2 regions of the Acidisoma sp. genome follow, and region 2 is predicted to be linked to the other one. Evidence: predicted binding sites of a transcription regulator. Region 2 holds the regulator's gene; the other holds the start of a gene.
The links. The regulator HrcA, encoded in region 2, represses chaperone genes, less so after heat shock. The targets are predictions, from matches to a motif close to GTTNGCACTCNCNNNNNGNGAGTGCNAAC.

Region 1 (10,383 bases), 220 kb from region 2:
ACAACCGGCGCGAAAGTCAGCGTGAGGCGCAGGCTGCGCTCCAACAGGACCCCGGCGAGCAGCGTGCCGACAAAATTCGCCAGACCGAACCCCAGCAGCATCAGGGCGATGCCGCTCGTTCCGACCCCTGCGACGTCCTCCAAAAACGGCCGCACGTAGGTAAACAGCGCGAAGTGCCCGCCAAAGACGAGCACGCAGCACAGCATGCCAAGCCTGACGCCCGGCCGCAGCAAGACCTCCACCAGCGTGGTCAGCCGCGAGACGTGACGGGACGCGAGGCTCGGCAGGAACGCCATCTGGCAGAGGAGCGTCACCACCCCGATGAGGGTCGCCAACAGGAAGACGCTGCGCCACCCCCAAAGCCCGCCGATGTAGCTGCCGAGCGGCACCGCGACGATCGTCGCGACCGAGACGCCGCTGAACAGGATGGATAGCGCCCGCGGCACCATGGGCGTCGGCACGAGACGTATGGCGACGGCCATCGCCATGCTCCAGAACCCGCCAAGCCCGACGCCGAGCAAGACGCGCCCGAGCAGCAGCAGCAAGAAGTCCGGTGCCGCCGCAACCAGCAGGTTCGACAGGATGAGAAGGACCGAGAAGCCCATCATGACGATCCGACGATCCAGCCCACGAGTGACGACAGCGGCCAGAAGGGCTGAGACCAGCGCCACCAGGGCGGTTGCCGTGACCGCCTGGCCTGCCAAAGCCTCCGAGATGCCGAGGCCGGACGCCATGGGGGTCAGCAGGCTGGCGGGAAGGAACTCGGCCGTCACCAGCCCGAAGACGCCGAGCGTCAGAGAAAAGACAGCAGGCCAGGAGGCCCGTTCAGGCACCTCCGCCGCCCAGCTCCGGTCCGCGTAGTCGCTCATCAAGGTCCTCGTTCGATCTGTTGTCCGCTAGATAGACTGGGACGGCCGGACGATCCATGATAGCAAGTCCGCTTCTGTTGATCGAAAGTCCATAGAATGGCCTCGGCAGGTGCCATCCCGCCCCCGCTTGACCTGATGAGCGAGTTACTGCTCGGCATGCGCCTGCGCGGCGTCCAATACAGGCGTATCGAAGTCGCTCCGCCCTTTGGTGTCGGTTTCGACGGTGGGCCGGACCGCGCCCATCTGCACGTGGTCGTGGCGGGCACCGTCTTTCTTCGTGGCGAGACGGGAGCGATATCCACCCTGGCTGCCGGCACGGCCGTTTTCCTGCCGCATGGTGGCAAGCACCAGCTATTATCCGCCGTTGATCTGCCTTGCCGCGACATCACCAGCTTCACGGGCGAGCCGGTCTGCGATGCTCTGTCCGACATCAAGGACTGCGCCGGAAGACCCGACTGTCCGGAAAACACCGTCATCTTCAGCAGCTGCATGGAGTTCGATCTGGGGGGCATGCAGCGCCTCGTGCGCCTGATGCCGGAAGCCATGATCGCGGGCACGCTGTCCGAGCGTCATCCAGAGGTCCTGCCGATCCTGAAGGCGATGGAGAACGAGGTCTGCGGCCGCCGCGTGGGCTTCGCGGGCATTCTGGGACGGCTCGCCGATGTCTTGTCCGCCATCATCGTGCGCGGCTGGATCGAATGCGGATGCGATGGCGCCTCGGGGGTGGTGGACGCCTTGCGCGATCCGCGCCTTGTCGGCGCACTCGCCGCGCTGCATCGCGATCCCGGACGAAACTGGACGGTCGCCGATCTGGCGGCCGAAACCGGCACCTCACGCTCCGTGTTCGCGGAACGCTTTCATGCCATCACCGGCGTCACCCCGTTGCGCTACGCCGCGGAATTGCGGATGAGGCTCGCGACGCAATGGATCGGGAGCGACAAGCTGCCAATCGACGCAGCCGCTGAACGCCTGGGATACGCCTCCCAGGCGGCCTTCAGCCGCGCCTTCAAGCGTGTCACGGGGCACTCGCCCGGAACCTCGCGGCCCTCGCAGGGTTCCGCGCCGTAATCAGCTGGCGGTGCCGCCGACGGTGAGCCCCATCATCTTCATGTGCGGCTGCCCCACGCCGACCGGCACGCCCTGGCCTTGCTTGCCGCAGGTGCCGATGCCGGGATCGAGCGCCAGATCATTTCCGACCATGGTCACCTTCGTCAGCGCATCAGGCCCGTTGCCGATGAGCGTCGCGCCCTTCACCGGGGCGCCCAGCTTGCCGTCCTCGATGAGATAGGCCTCGCTCGCCGAGAAGACGAACTTGCCGGAGGTGATGTCGACCTGCCCGCCGCCGAAATTCACCGCGTAGAGGCCGCGCTTGACCGAGCGGATCATCTCCTCGGGCGTGTGGCCGCCGTTCAGCATGATGGTGTTGGTCATGCGCGGCATCGGCGCGTGAGCATAGGATTGCCGCCGGCCGTTGCCGGTGGCGCGCATGCCCATCAGCCGCGCGTTCATCCGGTCCTGGATGTAGCCGACGAGAATGCCGTCCTCGATCATCACCGTGCGGCTGGTGGGAGTTCCCTCGTCGTCGACGGTGAGGCTGCCGCGCCGGTCGGGCAGGGTGCCGTCGTCCACGACCGTCACGCCGGGGCTCGCGATCCGCTGGCCGAGCAGCCCCGAGAAGGCCGAGGTCTTCTTGCGGTTGAAATCACCTTCGAGCCCGTGGCCGATCGCCTCATGCAGCAGGATGCCGGGCCAGCCCGAGCCGAGCACAACCTCCATCTCGCCCGCCGGAGCGGCAACGCTTTCGAGGTTCAGGAGCGCCTGACGCAACGCCTCGTCGGCGGCACCCCGCCAGACCGCCGGGTCCATCACGTGGCTGTAGCTGAAACGCCCGCCGGTGCCGTGGCCGCCCGTCTCGCGCCGCCCATTCTGCTCGACCACGACCGAGACGTTGAGGCGCACGAGGGGCCGGAGGTCGGCGACGCGGCTGCCGTCGGCGCGCAGAATCTGCACCGCCTGCCACTCGCCGTACATCGAGGCCATCACCTGGGTGACACGGGAATCCTTGGCGCGGGCGTAGGCGTCGATCTCGGATAGCAGCCCGGCACGCACGGCGAACTCGCTGCCGCGCAAGGGGTTCTCGTCACTGTAGAGGCGCTGATTGGTCGCCTGCGGCGCCGCGGCGAAAGTGCCTGCATGGCCGGTGCGGACCGCACGCACGCTGTCCGCCGCGCGGGTCAGCGCGTCGTGCGAGATTTCGCCGGCATGGGCGTAGCCGGTGGCCTCGCCGGCCACCGCCCGCAGCCCGAACCCGAGGGAGGTGTCGGAACTCGCCGTGCGGATGCGCCCGTCTTCCAGCGAAAGGGCTTCGCTTTCCCGGTATTCGAGAAACAGCTCGCCGTCATCGGCGCCGGTCAGCGTTTCCGAGACGATGTGCTCGGCTGCTGCGCGATCGAGCAACGAGCCACCCTGGCTCCCCGCTTGACCAAAGAACAAACCATCGGTGGTTTCGAGTGGTGTGGCGGACGGCATCATGGCGATGACCTTATGTCTGAGCGTGAGCGCGGGCTCCGCGAAGGCTATGGAGCGCGATTAGGCCGGCGCTGAGCAGAAGAACCGCGACGACCTGGTGCAGGGTCGCAAGATCGACCGGCACCACCAGCAACAATGTGGCGACGCCGAGCACGTATTGCACCACTACAACGACCCCGAGCGCAAGCATCGCATCACGGGGCCCTTGTGGCAGTCTCAGCTGGCGGCTGGAGCCCCACAGAACGGCGGCCAAGGTTGTGACAGCCGTCGCGGTGGCAAGCAGACGGTGGTCGAACTGGATGGCAGCCAGCGTGTGGAACCAGTTCATCCAGAAGGGGTGCAGAGCGTCGTAACCACGGGGGATGATCCGGCCACCCATGAGCGGGAAGCTGTTGAAGACGTAGCCGGCGCGGCTGCCGGCGGTGAACCCGCCTGCGATGATGGTGAGAGCCGTCAGCACGACCACCGCGATCACCAGCCGGCGCAGGCCGACGCTGCCCGGGACGGCAGGCGGGTAAGGCACCCACTCGGTCATCGCGACCCAGAGGATGGCGGCGTAGAGCACCAGGGCGACCACAAGATGCGCGACAAGCCGCAACGTCTGCACATGGTCGCTGTCCGGGAAGAAGCCCGACGACACCATGAACCAGCCGACGAACCCCTGGACGCCCCCGAGGCAGAAGATGACGATCAGCCCCGGCAACAGCTTGCGGCGGATCTGCCCTCTCACGGCAAAATAGATCAGCGGGAGGAGGAAGGCGATGCCGGTCAGCCGGCCCCAGAAGCGGTGGATCCATTCCAGCCAGAAGATGTGCTGGAAGCTGGTCAGGTCGAACCCCAGCGGCTGCATTTTGTACTGGGGGATCGTCTTGTAGATCGCGAAGAGGCGCTCCCACTCGGCGGAGGAAAGCGGCGGCACGATGCCGCTGATGGGCTGCCAATCCATGATGGAAAGACCCGAGCCGGTCAGCCGGGTCGCGCCCCCCAGGCCTATCATGACCAGCAGCATGACGCAGATTGTAAAGAGCCAAATTGCGACGGCGCGCCGCGCGCCGATAGATGGCACGCCCGTCGAGCGGCCATGAGCGATCACGAGGTCGAAGGGCATGGAACCTCTGGAGAGGGTTGCGATGCCCCTATCTAGGCGCGCGACGGGCTTCGCGCCTCCCAAAAATAATGAGCAAAACGTAAGACGCAGATCGCAACATGTGTGCGCGCGCAATCTTGAAGAGACGCGCCGGCCTCCGGGAGGGGCCGGAGCAGCCTATGAGCAACGTCCTAATGCAGCGCCAGGCTATGCGCGACGTGCCGCCACTGCGGCGGGGCGATCAGCTTTCCGGCGGTGCCGACGCGGACGGAGTGCAGCTTGCCCTCCAACTCGCGCGACCAAAACTCCAGGAACTTCTTCAGGCTCGGATAATCCGGCGCCCGATCCATATCTTGCCAGATGTAGCTCTGTAGGACCGCGGGGTGGTCAGGCAGCCGATAGAGGATCTCGGCAGTGGTGAGGCGGTAGTCACGAAGCTGGAGAGCCAGGCTCATTCTGTCGTCCTTGCTGCTAATCTATGGTGGGATCCGTCAAATCACCTTTAGCGGTCATTCAGTGCCCTCGGCCGTCTGGCGCGGCTGGACCCAGGGATGTCAGCAAGATGACAAACATCGCCGCAAAGAAGCAAGAAGAATCGAATGAGATCAAACGCTTAGCACTCGTCACCAGGGAGTGCTGCCTAAGTCGTTGACATCCTGGAAACCTTTGACTAGACCGCTGGCACTCTCACGAAGAGAGTGCCAACCGTGCTTGCCGGTGCCGCAGTTCAAGGGCCGCCCGCACGGCGCAGAAGGTCAACATAAGCATTCAGGAGCGATCCGAATGAAGTTCCGTCCCCTGCACGACCGCGTCGTCGTTCGCCGCCTCACCGCGGAAGAGAAGACTGCCGGCGGCATCATCATCCCCGACACTGCCAAGGAAAAGCCCATGGAGGGCGAGATCGTGGCCGTGGGCCCGGGCGCGCGTAACGAGCGCGGCGAGATCGTCGCCCTCGACGTGGTCGCCGGCGACCGCATTCTGTTCGGCAAGTGGTCGGGCACCGAGGTCAAGATCGACGGCGAGGAGCTGTTGATCATGAAGGAGTCTGACATCATGGGCATCATTGCCGGCGGTGTTGAGGCGAAGAAGGCGGCCTGAGCGGCGCTCTCTTCACCGGCTTAATCCGCAATCAGCATAAGGATAAAACTCCATGGCAGCGAAAGACGTTCGCTTTTCCACCGACGCCCGGGCCCGCCTGCTTCGCGGCGTCGACATTCTCGCCGACGCGGTGAAGGTGACGCTGGGCCCCAAGGGCCGCAACGTCGTCCTCGACAAGAGCTTCGGCGCCCCGCGCATCACCAAGGACGGTGTGACGGTCGCGAAGGAAATCGAGCTTGCCGACAAGTTCGAGAACATGGGCGCGCAGATGGTGCGCGAAGTCGCCAGCAAGACGAACGACCTGGCAGGCGACGGCACGACGACCGCAACTGTTCTGGCTCAGGCCATCGTGCGTGAGGGCCTGAAGGCCGTCGCCGCGGGCATGAACCCGATGGACCTTAAGCGCGGCATCGACAAGGCGGTGGCGCTGGTCGTGACCGAACTCAGCACGCGCTCGCGCAAGATCACTACGCCCTTCGAGACCGCTCAGGTCGGCACCATCTCCGCCAACGGCGAGGCCGACATCGGCCAAAAGATTTCGGAAGCGATGCAGAAGGTCGGCAACGAGGGTGTCATCACCGTCGAAGAGAGCAAGGGCATCGAAACCGAACTCGACGTTGTCGAGGGCATGCAGTTCGACCGCGGCTACGTCTCTCCGTACTTCATTACCAATCCGGAGAAGATGGTCGCCGACCTCGACAGCCCGTACATCCTCATCCACGAGAAGAAGCTCTCCGGCCTGCAGCCGATGCTGCCGCTGCTGGAAGCCGTTGTGCAGTCCGGCAAGCCGCTGCTCATCATCGCCGAGGATGTCGAGGGTGAGGCGCTGGCCACGCTCGTCGTCAACAAGCTGCGTGGCGGCCTGAAGATCGCGGCCGTGAAGGCTCCGGGCTTCGGCGATCGCCGCAAGGCCATGCTGGAAGACATCGCGATCCTGACCGGCGGCCAGGTGATCAGCGAAGATCTCGGCATCAAGCTCGAGACCGTGACGCTCGCCATGCTCGGCCGGGCCAAGAAGGTCCTGATCGAGAAAGAGAACACAACGATCGTGGAAGGCGTCGGCAAGAAAGAGGACATCGCCGGTCGCTGCGCCCAGATCCGGGCTCAGATCGAGGAGACGACCTCCGACTACGACCGCGAGAAGCTGCAGGAGCGGCTGGCGAAGCTTGCCGGCGGCGTCGCTGTCATTCGCGTCGGCGGCTCGACCGAAGTCGAGGTGAAGGAGCGCAAGGATCGCGTCGACGACGCGCTGCATGCGACCCGCGCCGCGGTCGAGGAAGGCATCGTGCCGGGCGGCGGCGTGGCGCTGACGCGCGCGTCGGTGATCCTGCACGGCCTCAAGGGTGACAACTCCGACCAGACCTTCGGCATCGAGATCGTCCGCAAGGCGATCCAGACGCCGCTGCGCCAGATCGCGGAGAATGCCGGCGCCGATGGTGCTGTCATTGCCGGCAAGGTGCTGGAGCGGGATGAATACAACTGGGGTTATGACGCCCAGACGGGCGACTTCAAGGACCTGGTTGCAGCCGGCATCATCGACCCGACAAAGGTCGTGCGTACGGCGCTGCAGGATGCGTCGTCCGTTGCGGGTTTGCTCGTGACGACCGAGGCGATGGTTGCCGAGCGTCCCGAGAAGAAGGCCCCGCCGATGCCCGGCGGTGGCGGCGGCATGGGCGGCATGGGCGACATGGACTTCTAAGTCGTCTGTCGGCGATTGGTCAGGCGGGACAGGCCGGGAAAAGGCTTGCTCCGCCGAGGCCGGTTCCTATTGTGATTTCGGAACGAGGGGCGGGTTTTACCCGCCCCTTTTTCTATGCGTTGTTGGTGCGTCCATTGCGATTGACAACCCCTACTGTTTTCTGCATGGCTAATGCGCGTTCGAAGTCTGGCCGGCCTTGTTGCGCCTCTGTCTGACGGCGTCGCCAATGCTCCCGGGCCTGATTGGTGCGGCGCGCGGTTTACTCGAGACGGAGTGGATACAGCTATGGCGATCGGCACTGTGAAGTGGTTCAACACCACGAAGGGCTTTGGGTTCATCATGCCACAGGATGGCGGCAAGGACGTATTCGTCCACATAACCGCTGTTCAGGCAGCAGGCCTCCGAGGCCTGAACGAGGGCCAGAAGGTCAGCTACGAAGTGGCAATGGAACGTGGCAAGGCTGCCGCGACAAACCTCAAGGCCATCTGATCAATCCGACCCTGCTCACGTCCCGCATTTCCGAGGGATAGCGACGGGAGCTGAGACCGCGTTGCAAGTAGAAGACCTAAGGCGCGCCGTCTCGGCGCGCCTTATCGTTGCCGGTATGTGAAGCCCCGGCTCACTTCACGAGGCGCAGGCGCGGACGGCGCGATGCGGACACGCTGCGGTAGATCGAAAGATAGTCCTCGGCCATCCGGCGCGCAGTGAAACGTTCTTCGAACATCGCGCGCACACCTGCACGAGGGATTGTGGGCAGGCGCCGAACGGCGGCGACCGCGCTCATTTCATCCTCGACGATGAAGCCGGTAACGCCATCATCGATGATTTCCGGCACGGAGCCATGGTTGTAGGCGATCACGGGCGTGCCGCAGGCCATGGCTTCGATCATGACCAACCCAAACGGTTCGGGCCAGTCGATCGGCATCAGGAGGGCGCGGGCGCCGCTGAGGAACGCCGGTTTCTGCTGCTCGTTGATCTCTCCAACCAGTTCGACACCGCCGTCGGCAATCATCGGTTTGATAACGGTCTCAAAATATTCTGCGTCGACACGGTCGATTTTAGCCGCGATCTTCAGGGGGATGCCGGCAGCGCGCGCGATGCGGATGGCGCGGTCCGGGCGCTTCTCGGGGCAGATGCGTCCCAGGAAGGCAAGGTAGGAGGGCGTCGCGGCCTGCGGCGTAAGAAGTTCGGCCGGCAATCCGTGTAGCACCGTGCCCACGTAGTGCGCCTCCTTGAGGGGACGGCGTTGCGCTTCAGAAATCGAGACGATGTTCATTGGTGGCAGCGCGGCATAGACAGGACGCAGTTCCGGCAGGTCAAGCCGGCCGTGCAGCGTGGTCACGAACGGGATGTTGTGGCGCGCGAACAGGGACGCCGGCCAGTAATCGAGGTGGAAATGCAGCACGTCGAATTCGTCGGCCCGCTGTCGCACGCGCTCCAGCAGAAGGGCGAGCGGCGCCGACCAGTCCCTGATCGTCGTGTCGAGGCGCAGCGCCTGCGGCCAAACTGCATCGAGTTCCGCCGAGGTCACGGAATCGCCGCTGGCGAACAGCGTAACCTCATGGCCGAGCGCCACCAGTTCTTCTGTCAGATACGAAACGACACGCTCGGTTCCACCATAGAACTTGGGGGGGACCGCCTCAGCTAGCGGCGCAATCTGCGCAATGCGCATTCTTCTCTCTCCTGCGTTAAGCGGGTATCTGCTTTGTTGAGGTAACAGATAAGAGAAGATCCTGGCCTTGCTGAGGCAAAGGGGTGCCGCGCTTGCGGCAGAACAAGGCGTAATGTTCAAGCCATTGAATCAACAGAGGTTCTTGACGGTAACATTATTGTGCGATGCAGCAAGTCACAAAAAAACCCGCCGGTGACGGCGGGTTTTCAACTTGTCGGACGTTTGTGTGGCAGGGCTTAGAAGCCCTCGCGCTCCAGACGCTTACGCTCCATCTTGCGAGCCCGGCGCACGGCTTCGGCGGCTTCCCGCGCGCGGCGCTCCGACGGCTTTTCAAAATGGCGACGCAGCTTCATTTCACGGAAGATCCCTTCCCGCTGCATCTTCTTCTTAAGCGCCTTGAGCGCCTGATCAACATTGTTGTCACGAACGAGAACCTGCACTTGGCCGCCTGCTCCATCTCTCTGGATTACATATAAGGTGGACTAGCGTCTGCTGACGCATGCCCCAGATCAGGGCGGCGCTATAACATGATCACCTGTTTGCTCCAACCGCTTTCCGCCACACCGTTCCGGGAGCCTCCCCTTGGCCATTCTCAAGATCGCCCGCATGGGCCACCCCGTTCTTCTCGAACAAGCGGCACCTGTGCCCGATCCGTCCAGTCCCGAGATCCAGCGCCTCATCGACGACATGATCGAGACCATGATCGATGCCGGCGGCGTTGGGCTCGCGGCACCGCAAGTACATGTTCCGCTTCGTCTTTTTGTCTTTCATCTACCCGCGGCCAAGGTCGCGCAGGCGGATCCGGAAAGTGCCGAGCCCGAGGTGTCGCCGCACGCGGTCATCAACCCGACGATTGTCCCGCTCGGGGAGGAGCAGCGGCTGAGTTGGGAGGGATGTCTTTCAATTCCCGGCCTTCGCGCGGCCGTGCCTCGCTTCGCGCACATCCGCTATGCTGGGCTCGGGCGTGATGGCAGCGCGATGGAACGCGAGGCGGCGGGGCTGCATGCCGTCATCGTGCAGCACGAATATGACCACCTCGATGGTATACTCTATCCAATGCGCATGAGCGATTTCTCCAAGATGGGCTTCACCGAGGAACTCTCCAGGTTCCAGCCGTCTCTCCCGGCTGTGGGTGCGCGAGCATGAACAACGTCGATCCGGACCAGTCGGCTGCCCTCGATGTCATGTTGCCGTTGGTGCCGCTCTACGGCTGGACGCCCCGTGCGCTGGCCGAGGCCCTGAAGCAGGCCGGGGCAGACCCCTCGGAGGCCGACTGGCGGTTTCCGGGCGGTGCGCCGGAGATGATCGAAGGCTTTCTGGCCCTATCTCTCGAGCGAGCGGTTCTCAGGGCGGAACCGGAGATGGCGGGGGAGATGCGGCTCGGCAAACGTGTCCGCAGCCTCGTGGCGGCGCTGCTGGCCGAGCTTGC
Region 2 (10,383 bases):
GTATCCGGCGCTCTCGCTAACATCCCCGCGTTCCATTCACAATCCATGCGGAGCGCCATCACTTTCGGCGGCAGGACCGTTGCCGGCGCCGCTCTGCGCCCCCTAGTGCCAGCCTTCGGTTCATTAAAAGGCGAAAATCAATGAAGGCGCTTGTTTGGCACGGCAAGAACGACATCCGATGTGACACCGTCGACGACCCCAAGATCGAGGACGCGCGCGATGTCATCCTCAAGGTAACGGCCTGCGCGATTTGCGGCTCGGACCTCCATCTGTTCGACGGGCAGATGCCGACCATGAAGAACGGCGACGTGCTCGGTCACGAGTTCATGGGCGAAGTCGTCGAGGCTGGCTCGCCCAGCCACAAGCTGAAGGTCGGCGACAAGGTGGTCGTGCCGTTCAACATCAACTGCGGCGCGTGCGCCCAGTGCCTCAAGGGGAATTGGGCCTGCTGCAGCCGGTCCAACCGCAACGGCGAGATGGCGGCGAAGATGTTCGGCTATCCAACCGCCGGCCTTTTCGGATACTCGCATCTCACCGGCGGCTACTGGGGCGGTCAGGCAGAGTATGTGCGCGTGCCGATGGCGGATGTCGGGCCGATGAAGGTGCCGGAGGGCATGGACGACGAACACGCTCTGTTCCTCTCCGACATCCTTCCCACCGGCTGGCAGGCAGCCGTGCATTGCGATCTCAAGGGCGGCGAGACGGTGGCCATCTGGGGCGCCGGGCCGGTCGGCTTGTTCACGATCAAATCCGCCCAGGTTCTTGGGGCGGAGAAGATCATCGTGATCGAGACGGTGCCGGAGCGCATTGCGCTCGCCCGCCAGGCCGGTGCGACGCACATCATCGACCTCAAGGAGGAGGAGGTGCTCGACCGGATCCGCGAGATCACCAACGGTCTGGGCCCGGATGCCTGCATCGACTGCGTCGGCATGGAGGCATCAGCGGGTCACGGCATGCTCGGCGTTCTTGGCGCGGTCCAGGAGGCGCTCACGTCGACCCAGCGGCCTTATGCGCTTGAGCAGGCGGTGCAGGCCGTGGCTCCCGGCGGCATTGTCTCCGTGCCCGGCGTCTATGGCGGTCCTGTTCCGGTGAACATGGGCGCCATCGTGCAGAAGGGCGTCACGATCCGCTCTGGCCAGACCCATGTGAAACGCTTCCTGGAGCCGCTGACCAAGCTGATCCAGGAAAGCAAGATCGACCCGACCTTCCTTATCACCCACCGCAGCAAGTCGCTGGAGGACGGTCCGGGTCTCTACGAGACCTTCCGCGACAAGGCCGATGGCTGCGTCAAGGTGGTCTTCAACCTGAGCTGAAGCGTAGTGGACGAGTGACTACTTGCGGGCGGTCACATCCCGCCCGCTCTCGTCCTTGAGGACATCGACGACGTAGAACTCGGACACCAGCACCAGCCCCGCCGCTGCCATGGGCGTCGCCATGATGACGCCCATGGGTCCGAACAGCGAGCCGATGAAGGTCATGGACAGGATCAGCAGGGCGGGCGGCAGGCGAACCATGCGGTCCTGCACCAGGGGCGAGACGACGTAACCCTCGACCACATGGCAGATCGCGAAGACGACGGCCGTCAGGATCGTCATATGCAGCCCTTGGCCGAGGGCGATGGCGAGCGCCGGGATGGCAGCCAGGATCGCGCCGAAATAGGGAACGAACGTGAGTATGGCCGCGAGCATGCCGAGGGCCAGCGGCATGGGCATGCCGATCAGAGCCAATCCCACGACGGTCAGCACGCCGACGACGGCCATGTCGATCAATTGGCCGACGAACCACCAGCGCAGCACATGACCGACCTTGTCGAAGACGTCGTGGGTCCGCGCCCGTCTTTCCTTTGGCAATAGCGTGACCAGTCCCTTCAGATAGAGGCCGGGGTTCCCGGCGAAGTAGATCATCGTCACGATCAGCACGAACAGGCCCGCGATGGCTCCGATCGCGGAACTGGCAACCGTCATCGCCGGCGCCGCCAGGCTGCGCGCCGCCACGCTCTCCGATCCCTTGATCTTCTGTATCAGCGTCTGGCCCCACTGCGTCTGGCCATAGCGTGACGCAAGCTGGCCGACTTCATTGGTCAGCGCATTGACCAGATCCTGGCCCTGCCGAACGAGCTCGGGGCCGACCCACATCCAGAAGCCGATGGTGGCCACCAGCACCAGGATCATGATCATCGCCATGGCCCAGCGCGGCGACAGGGGAGAGTGCTTGGCCACCACGTCGGAAGCGCCCCGCAGCGACACGGCGAGAAGCACCGCCAGGAACACCAGCAGAAGCTCGTCATGGAGCAGCCAGATGACCAAACCGGCGACTGCAAGACCGCCGATCCAGACGATGGCGCTCCGGGTCGACGTGCCGGAGCCAGTGACCCGGTCTGCTGTCCCGAACATTCTTTTCATCCTTGTCTTCGGCTAAGATGGCTAGAGATGGGGACGATCCTACGCTTGTCGATTGTGACAGCGGACCGACCTGTTGAACGGACTGTCTCTCTGGAACCGCTCGCCCTCTACATCCACTGGCCGTTCTGCCTCGCGAAGTGCCCGTACTGCGACTTCAACAGCCATGTGCGAGAGGTCGTGCCGCAGGCGCGTTTCCGGGCGGCGCTCCTCCGCGAACTGGAATGGGAGGCGGCGCGGCTTGGGCGCCGGCCGTTGCGTTCGATCTTCTTCGGCGGCGGCACTCCGAGCCTCATGGAACCGGAGACCGTCGGCGCCCTGATATCGCGCGCGCGCGTCCTCTTTGCGCCAGAGGACGACCTCGAAATCACGTTGGAGGCCAATCCGACCAGTATCGAGGCGGGGCGCTTCGCAGGCTATCGCGACGCCGGGGTGAACCGCGTGTCGATCGGTGTGCAGAGCCTCAACGAGCCGGATCTGGCGAGGCTGGGACGGCAGCATTCGGCGGCTCAGGCGGTGGCGGCGCTGGAGATCGGCCGGCGCCTCTTCCCGCGCCTGTCCTTCGACCTCATCTACGCCCGCCCCGGCCAGACGATGGCCGCTTGGCGTGAAGAGCTCGCACGCGCCCTCGACCTCGCGGCCGATCACCTCTCGCTCTACCAGCTCACGATCGAGCCCGGCACGGCTTTCGAGGCGCTGCACCGGCGCGGTGAGCTCGTCCTGCCGGATGAGGATACGGCCGCCGCGCTTTATGAGGCGACGGCGGAGGAAGCCGGGCGTTTCGGGTTGTTGCCTTACGAGGTTTCGAACTATGCCAAGCCGGGTTCGGAGAGCCGTCACAACCTCGCCTACTGGCGCTACGGCGACTATGCCGGCATCGGCCCGGGCGCACACGGACGGTTGAGTTTGGGCGACGGGCTTCTCGCCACCCGGCGGCATCGCGCGCCGGAAATCTGGGCGCAGCGGGTGGAGGCGGCAGGCCACGGCGCCGGCGAGGATGTCGAGGTCACGCGGGAGGAGCGTGCGCGCGAGATGTTGCTGATGGGCCTGCGGCTCTCGGAAGGGATTTCGGCGACGCGTTTCGAACAGCGCACCGGGATGGCGCTCGCCGATGCCATCGAGCCCGACATCCTCGTCCGGGCGATCGAGGCGGGGTATCTGGTCCAGGATACGGACCGCCTGATGGCGACGCGCGAGGGCCGCCTGCGGCTCGATGCGCTGCTCGGAGCGCTCGTCCTCTAACGATCCTACGGCACCACGGCGAAGAACAGGAACACCGCGAAGACGGTCAGGTGAATGGCGCCCTGCAGGATGGAGGTCCGGCCGGTCGCGACCGTCAGCGTACTCAACAGCAGGGTCAGCGACAGCAACACCGTCTCCTTGGAGTCGAGCCCGAGCGTCAGCGGATGCCCGAGCACGACCGACACCCCTGCCACCACCGGGATCGTGAGCCCGATGCTCGCAATCGCCGAGCCGAAGGCGAGGTTGAGGCTCGTCTGCAGCCGGTCGAGGCGTGCCGCCTTCACCGCCGCGAGGCTTTCGGGCAGCAGGACCACGCCGGCTATGATGACGCCGACCACTGCCTTGGGCGCGCCCGATGCGGCGACGCCGGCCTCCACCGCAGGCGACAGCGCCTTCGCGAGACCCACCACCGCGACCAGCGACACGACGAGAAGTGCGGCGGCGACGAGCGCCATTCCTGCCGAGGGCGGCGGCAGGTGATGGTCGTCCTGTTCCACCTCGGCCAGGAAGTAGTCGCGATGCCGGACCGTCTGGACGAACACGAAGACGCCGTAGAGCACCAGCGACACCACGCCGACGAACTCGAGCTGCGATGTGGTGAAGGTCGGTCCGGGCGTCTGCGTATAGTTCGGCAGCACCATCGTCAGCACCGAGAGGGCCGCCAGTACAGCCAGCGCCCCGTTGGCGCCCTGCACCCGGAACTCCTGCTCATGGTGGCGGCTCGCCCCCACCAACACACAGAGGCCGACGACGCCCGTGCACACGATCATCACCGCGGAGAAGACCGTGTCCCGTGCCAGAGCGGCTTTATCCGGGCCGCCGGTGAGCATCACCGAGACGATCAGCGCGACCTCGATCACCGTCACCGCGATCGCCAGCACCAGGGTGCCGAAGGGTTCGCCGACCCGATGGGCTACGACCTCGGCATGGTGGACGGCGGCGAATACGGCTCCTCCGAGGACCAGGGCGAAGACCACGAGCACAGGCCCGCCGATGGGCGTCAGCGCCTTCGCCACAAGCAGCAGCCAGGCCAGCAGCGGGAAGATCCAGCTCCACCAGGGTATTGTCTTCACGCCGTTCCGCTCCCGCACATTCCGTCTTGGAAGCCGGAACCCGCGCCGCGGTCAATGCCGTGCCCGGCAGCCGCATGAGGCCCTAGAGAGGCTGGCGCGCGAACTCCCGCATGAAGACCGCGACCGACCGCTCGATCCGCGCCTGCACCATGGCCTCGGTCGGGGCTTGCCCCAGCTGGAGCAGCAGATGCCAGTGGAAATCGCCGAAGGCGCTGCCGAACAGCATCGCCGCCGCGCCCGGGATGTCGGCGATGTCGAAGACGCCGCGGGAGACCTGCAGGGCCAGCCAGTTCTGCATCGTCCGCTCCACCTGCACGCAGCGGACCTTCATCACGTCGCCGACCTCGGGCGTGCTGGCGATCTCCGCGAGAATGAGGCGGGTCAGCGCAATCTGCTTCGGGGACAGCACGAAGCGAGCCATGTCGAGCAACACGTTGCCGAGCACGACGGCCGGCGGCCGGCCGGTATCCTCCGGCTGTATCCTCAGCACCGCCAGCCGGTTCATCATGAGCGCGTCGAACAGCTCCTTCTTGGAATCGAAGACCTGGTAGATCGTCTTTTTCGACATGCCGGCAGCCTGGGCGATGTCCGCCATCGTCGTCGAAACATACCCCTTTGCGAGAAACACCTGTTCGGCCGCCGACAGTATCGTCTCGCGCCGCTCTGCATCCGAGGCCGCCCCAGCTCGCTCAGGGGGCCGGTCGTGATCGATCCTCATCGCAACCCTGCACCGCCCTCATGTTCTGGCCACCCGCCGGGATAGAAGCGCTTCTTCCCAGAAAAAGAAGTAACAACCTGTGTCAGGGTCCGATCCGCCGGCTGCGCCGCAACTCGCTCGTCACCACCATGGCGCCGCTGGTCAGGATGAGCCCGGCGCCCATGAAGACGCCGGCCGGCGGCACGTCGCCGAAGATGAGGTAGCCGAACACGAAGCTCCAGAGCAGCCCGCTGAACTCCATCGGCGCGACGACGCTGGCCTGGGCCAGCTTGACCCCTTCGATCAGAAGCAGCTGCGCGATCGTGGAGAGGACGCCGAGCCCCAGCATCATGAGCAGGCTGGGGAGGCTCGGCGTTTTCCAGACGAACGGCAGGCTCGCCCCGCAGCCGACCAGGAACAGCACCGCGATGACGAAAACCTGGTCCCAGCCACGCAGTTCTGCCGAGATCTGGCGCATGAGGATCATTGCATAGGCCCAGATGACTGCGGCGGTGCCGACGCAGATCACGGGCAGGAGCGGGCTGCCCCCATGCGGCCGCGCGGCAAGCACCACGCCGACGAAGCCGAGGGCCAGCGCCACCCAGCGGATGGGCGGCACCCGCTCGCCCAGCAGCGGGCCGGCCATGACCGCGATCAGCAAGGGGCTCGCGAAGTAGATTGTGATCATCTGCGCAAGACCGAGGTAACGGCCTGAGGAGTAGTAGAGCAACCAGGCGACGAAGGTCAGCACGGCGCGGCCGAGCAGCTTGCCCCGCATCGGCGAGAATAGCCCACGGGTAACGGTGCTGCGCCCGCCGATGACGAGGCAGAGCGCCAGTGCGGTCAGGCTGCGCATGAAAAGAATTTCTGAGGCCGCGAAGTGCGTGACGAGCAGCTTCACGAGGGCGTCGTGCAGAGCGAAGGTGAAGTAGGCGAGGAGGACCACGAGAAAGCCCGTCGCTGTCGGGCCGAGACCGCTGCGAGCCTGCCACCGCGACACGGTGAAGGACTGGCTTGTCAGACGGCCCACCCGCAGCATCGCGATGTCTCCCTGGCCCCTGCTTTGCACAAAGGTGTGCGGGAGAGGACTATGTCTGTCGCATGGCTGGAAGGTCATTGCAAAGCAGGTGACTTCGGGCTGGGAGCCGCCGCCTACATTTGAGCCGCCGGGCTAGCCCGCCTATGTGATAATGGAGTATCGATGGACGCCACCAGCCGACCGAACTTGCCTTACCAGCCAGCCATTCTGCCCCAGGGGCTGGACAGCCGGTCAGCTGCTGTCCTCCGCGAAATCGTCGAGCAGTATGTGGAGACCGGCGAGCCGGTCGGCAGCCGCACGCTCTCCCGCCGCCTCCCTCTGGCGCTGTCCCCGGCAACGATCCGCAACGTCATGGCCGATCTGACCGAAGCCGGGTTGCTCTACGCGCCGCATACCTCGGCAGGCCGGCTGCCGACGGATCGCGGGCTGCGGCTCTTCGTCGACGGCCTTCTGCAGTTCGGAGATCTGGGCGACGAGGACCGCGAGGCGATCGACGCGGCGCTACTCAGCCACGGCCGCAGCCTGCAGGACACGCTGGCCGAGGCATCGACGATGCTATCGGGCCTCTCTTCGGCCGCAGGTCTGGTTCTGGCGCCCAAGGCGGAGGGCGCGCTCAAGCATATCGAGTTCGTGCCGCTCGCCTCGGGGCGGGCGCTGGTGGTCCTGGTGTCTTCCGAGGGTCAGGTCGAGAACCGCGTCATCGACATTCCGATCGGCGTGCCACCCTCGGCCTTGCAGGAGGCGAGCAACTTCCTGAACGCCCGGCTGCTGGGGCGGACGCTCGCCGAGTTCAGACGCGACATGGTCGAGGAGATCACCCGCGACCGCGACACCCTGGATGAGCTGGCGGCCGGCATCATCGAGGCCGGGCTCGCGACCTGGGGCGGCGAGGGCCGCGGCGGCAACCTCATCGTGCGGGGGCAGGGCCGGCTGCTGGCCGATGTGACGCAGATCGAGAAGCTGGCGTCGATCCAGATGCTCTTCGAGCGGCTGGAGGCGCAGGAAACGATGCTGCGCCTGCTGGAGCTTGCCGAGACCTCCGACGGCGTCCGCATCTTCATCGGGTCCGAGAGCGGCCTTTTCGGGTCGGCGGGCGTTTCGATGATCGTGGCTCCGGCTCGAAACGCCAAGAACCGCATCGTCGGCGCGATTGGCGTCATCGGGCCTACGCGCATCAATTATGGAAGGGTAATCCCGGTCGTCGACTACACGGCGCGGGTTGTAGGCCGTCTTTTAGGGTAGGCTGCCGGCTTCCGACGTATCTGCCGGTTCTTCCGGATGTCTACCGCACTGCATCATTCGATGTTAGAACCGGGTTCCAGTCGATTAGAATTCGACCTCGAGCTCGGTGATCTCTTGCGGCTCTTCCTTTGCAGCTGCGACCCAATCGGCCATGTCGGGCCAAGCCATGATGTCACGGCAATAGCGAGCGGCGCGCTCGTCCAGTTTCACGTCGTACGTTAGGAAGCGTGTCACGACCGGGGCATACATCGCATCAGCGACCGACAACCTTTCTCCGAATAGATACGGCCCTTTCCAAGTCGTTAAGCAGTCGTCCCAGATACTGAGGATGCGGTCAATATCAGCACGCGCGGCCGACCAGATGACGAAGCCCGGCCGGTGCGCGTGCAGGTTCATCGGCAGAGAGGAGCGTAAGGCGGAGAAGCCGGAGTGCATCTCGCCGCAGATGGCGCGGCAGCGGGCCCGGGCTTGGCGGTCCGCGGGGATCATCTGTGCTTCTGGCCTAAGCTCGTTGAGGTATTCGGAAATTGCCAAAGTGTCCCATATGGTAACGCCATCATGGACCAGCGTTGGCACCAGGATCGAAGAGGAACGCAGCAGGAGTTCGGCACGGACTGCCGCATTATCGACCGCCACGAACTCCTCGCGGAACGGCAAGCCTGACAGTCGGGTGATCAACCATCCCCTGAGACACCAGGAGGAATAGTTCTTGCTACTTATGAGAAGCGTGGCCTCGGCCATGAACGGCGTCCTGTATCCGAAAAGCGACGGTGACCCACTGTATCAGAGCCTTGGGCTTGAGCGTAATGGATGGCCCAGTCCAGACGAAAAAAACCGCCAGTCCTTGTTCTACGAGATGGCGCGCCCTGTGGCGGGTCTCCCGTTCTCGGACGTGATGGCGTCGCTCGGCACGCCCATGCTCTACCAGCTCTACCAGGCCCAGGCGGAGATGATGGCCCCGGCCCGCCGCATGGCGCATTTCTTCGACAACGTCCTCGGCCAGCTACAGCCGAATGCGCCGCAGAACAGGCTGTTGCGCGAAGCGTCGGCTGCCATGGAGATGATCTGGCGCACCGCCGTCACGCATGAGCGGCCCGCTTTCGCCATCAAGCCGGTGGTGGTGGGCAACAAGCCGGTGGAGATCGTGGAGGAGGTCGTGCTCGACACACCCTTCTGCTCTTTGGTCCACTTCCGCAAGGAAACCGGTGTTCGGCAGCCGCGGCTTCTGGTGGTGGCGCCGATGTCGGGCCACTTCTCGACGTTGCTCCGGAACACCGTGCAGACGCTGCTTGCCGACCACGATGTCTTCCTGACCGATTGGAAGAACGCGCGTGATGTTCCGCTCGAGGCCGGAGTTTTCGGTTTCGACGACTATACCGATCATGTCATCCACCAGCTGGAAGCCATCGGGCCCGGAAGCCATGTTCTCGCCGTATGCCAGCCAGCGGTCCCGGTCTTGGCGGCTGTTTCCGTCATGGCCCGCGAGGGCAACATCGCGACGCCGCGCAGCATGACGCTGATGGCGGGCCCAATCGACACGCGCATCGCGGCGACCAAGGTGAACCTTCTGGCGCAGCAACGCCCGATCGACTGGTTCGAAAACAACCTGATCGGCGTCGTGCCCTGGCGCTTCAAGGGCGCCAATCGCCGTGTCTATCCCGGATTCATGCAGCTGAGCGCCTTCATCGCGATGAATTTCGAGCGTCACCTCCGGGCTGAGGTTGCCCAGCGCCGCAACATCGTCGCCGGCGATGTTGCCCGGGCCGATCTTCATCGCCGCTTCTACGACGAGTATCTGGCGGTGATGGATTTGCCGGCGGAGTTCTTTCTCGAGACGGTGAAGCGCATCTTCCAGGATCACGATCTCCCGCTCGGCCGCCTGACCCATCGTGGAGAGCGCGTCGACCCCGGTGCCATCACGCGCACGACGATCCTGACGGTCGAGGGCGAGCGGGACGACATCTGCGGCATCGGCCAGACGATGTCGGCGCTCGATCTCTGCACGGGCCTGCCCACGACGATGAAGAACCACCATCTGCAGACGGGCGTCGGCCATTACGGCGTCTTCAGCGGCAGCCAGTGGGCGCGCGAGATCTATCCGAAGGTGCGTGCCGTGATCGAAATGAGCAACTGACCGACGGTCAGTCTTGGTTCTTTGCTTCGCCGGTCAGGATGAGCGCGCGGGCATAAACCTGCCGGCGCGGCAGTCCGGTCTCGGCGGCCACGATCGCGACTGCCTCGCGCAACCGGCTGCGCTCCAGTTCGACCCGTAGCCGGGCGTCGAGGCTCTCGGCATGGTCCTCGCCGACCTGAGGCTGTGCGGCGTCCGGCGGCCCCAGCACCACGGTGATTTCGCCGCGGGGCGGATCGGCGGCGGTGCCTGCGATCAGCGTTGAGAGCGAACCCCGCCGCACCTCCTCGAAGTGCTTCGTAAGTTCCCGGGCGAGGGCGGCCGGACGGTCGCCGAACACCGTCAGCAAATCGCCAAGCATCTCCGCGATCCGATGCGGCGACTCGTACCACACCATCGACGCCGATAGCCCTGCGGCTTCCGCTGCGCGAAGTGACGCGAAGGCGGTCCGCCGCGCCGCGCCGCGTGCCGGCGGGAAACCCAGGAACAGGTATGGGTGGGGCGGCAGGCCGGAGAGGGCCAGCGCGGTCACGGCGGCATTGGGGCCGGGAATGGCGGTG

Region 1: a site for HrcA is predicted at 5,163-5,191, ahead of ACOEQ1_RS13185 (co-chaperone GroES). Genes of this name have one in related genera too.

The regions. Positions count from the first base shown of each region.
Region 1 is NZ_CBDAQN010000003.1:1,089,639-1,100,021, reverse strand. It holds gene ACOEQ1_RS13210 (MFS transporter) at 1-869, opposite strand, end outside; gene ACOEQ1_RS13205 (AraC family transcriptional regulator) at 1,005-1,937, shown strand; gene tldD (metalloprotease TldD) at 1,938-3,398, opposite strand; gene ACOEQ1_RS13195 (COX15/CtaA family protein) at 3,412-4,506, opposite strand; gene ACOEQ1_RS13190 (usg protein) at 4,677-4,940, opposite strand; gene ACOEQ1_RS13185 (co-chaperone GroES) at 5,269-5,583, shown strand; gene groL (chaperonin GroEL) at 5,636-7,282, shown strand; gene ACOEQ1_RS13175 (cold-shock protein) at 7,568-7,771, shown strand; gene ACOEQ1_RS13170 (glycosyltransferase family 4 protein) at 7,902-8,954, opposite strand; gene rpsU (30S ribosomal protein S21) at 9,191-9,394, opposite strand; gene def (peptide deformylase) at 9,537-10,100, shown strand; gene ACOEQ1_RS13155 (COQ9 family protein) at 10,097-10,383, shown strand, end outside.
Region 2 is NZ_CBDAQN010000003.1:1,313,113-1,323,495, reverse strand. It holds gene ACOEQ1_RS14290 (zinc-dependent alcohol dehydrogenase) at 141-1,313, shown strand; gene ACOEQ1_RS14285 (AI-2E family transporter) at 1,332-2,393, opposite strand; gene hemW (radical SAM family heme chaperone HemW) at 2,493-3,641, shown strand; gene ACOEQ1_RS14275 (calcium:proton antiporter) at 3,647-4,714, opposite strand; gene ACOEQ1_RS14270 (TetR/AcrR family transcriptional regulator) at 4,797-5,432, opposite strand; gene ACOEQ1_RS14265 (DMT family transporter) at 5,515-6,450, opposite strand; gene hrcA (heat-inducible transcriptional repressor HrcA) at 6,613-7,692, shown strand; gene ACOEQ1_RS14255 (glutathione S-transferase family protein) at 7,777-8,433, opposite strand; gene ACOEQ1_RS14250 (polyhydroxyalkanoate depolymerase) at 8,561-9,826, shown strand; gene rsmI (16S rRNA (cytidine(1402)-2'-O)-methyltransferase) at 9,834-10,383, opposite strand, start outside.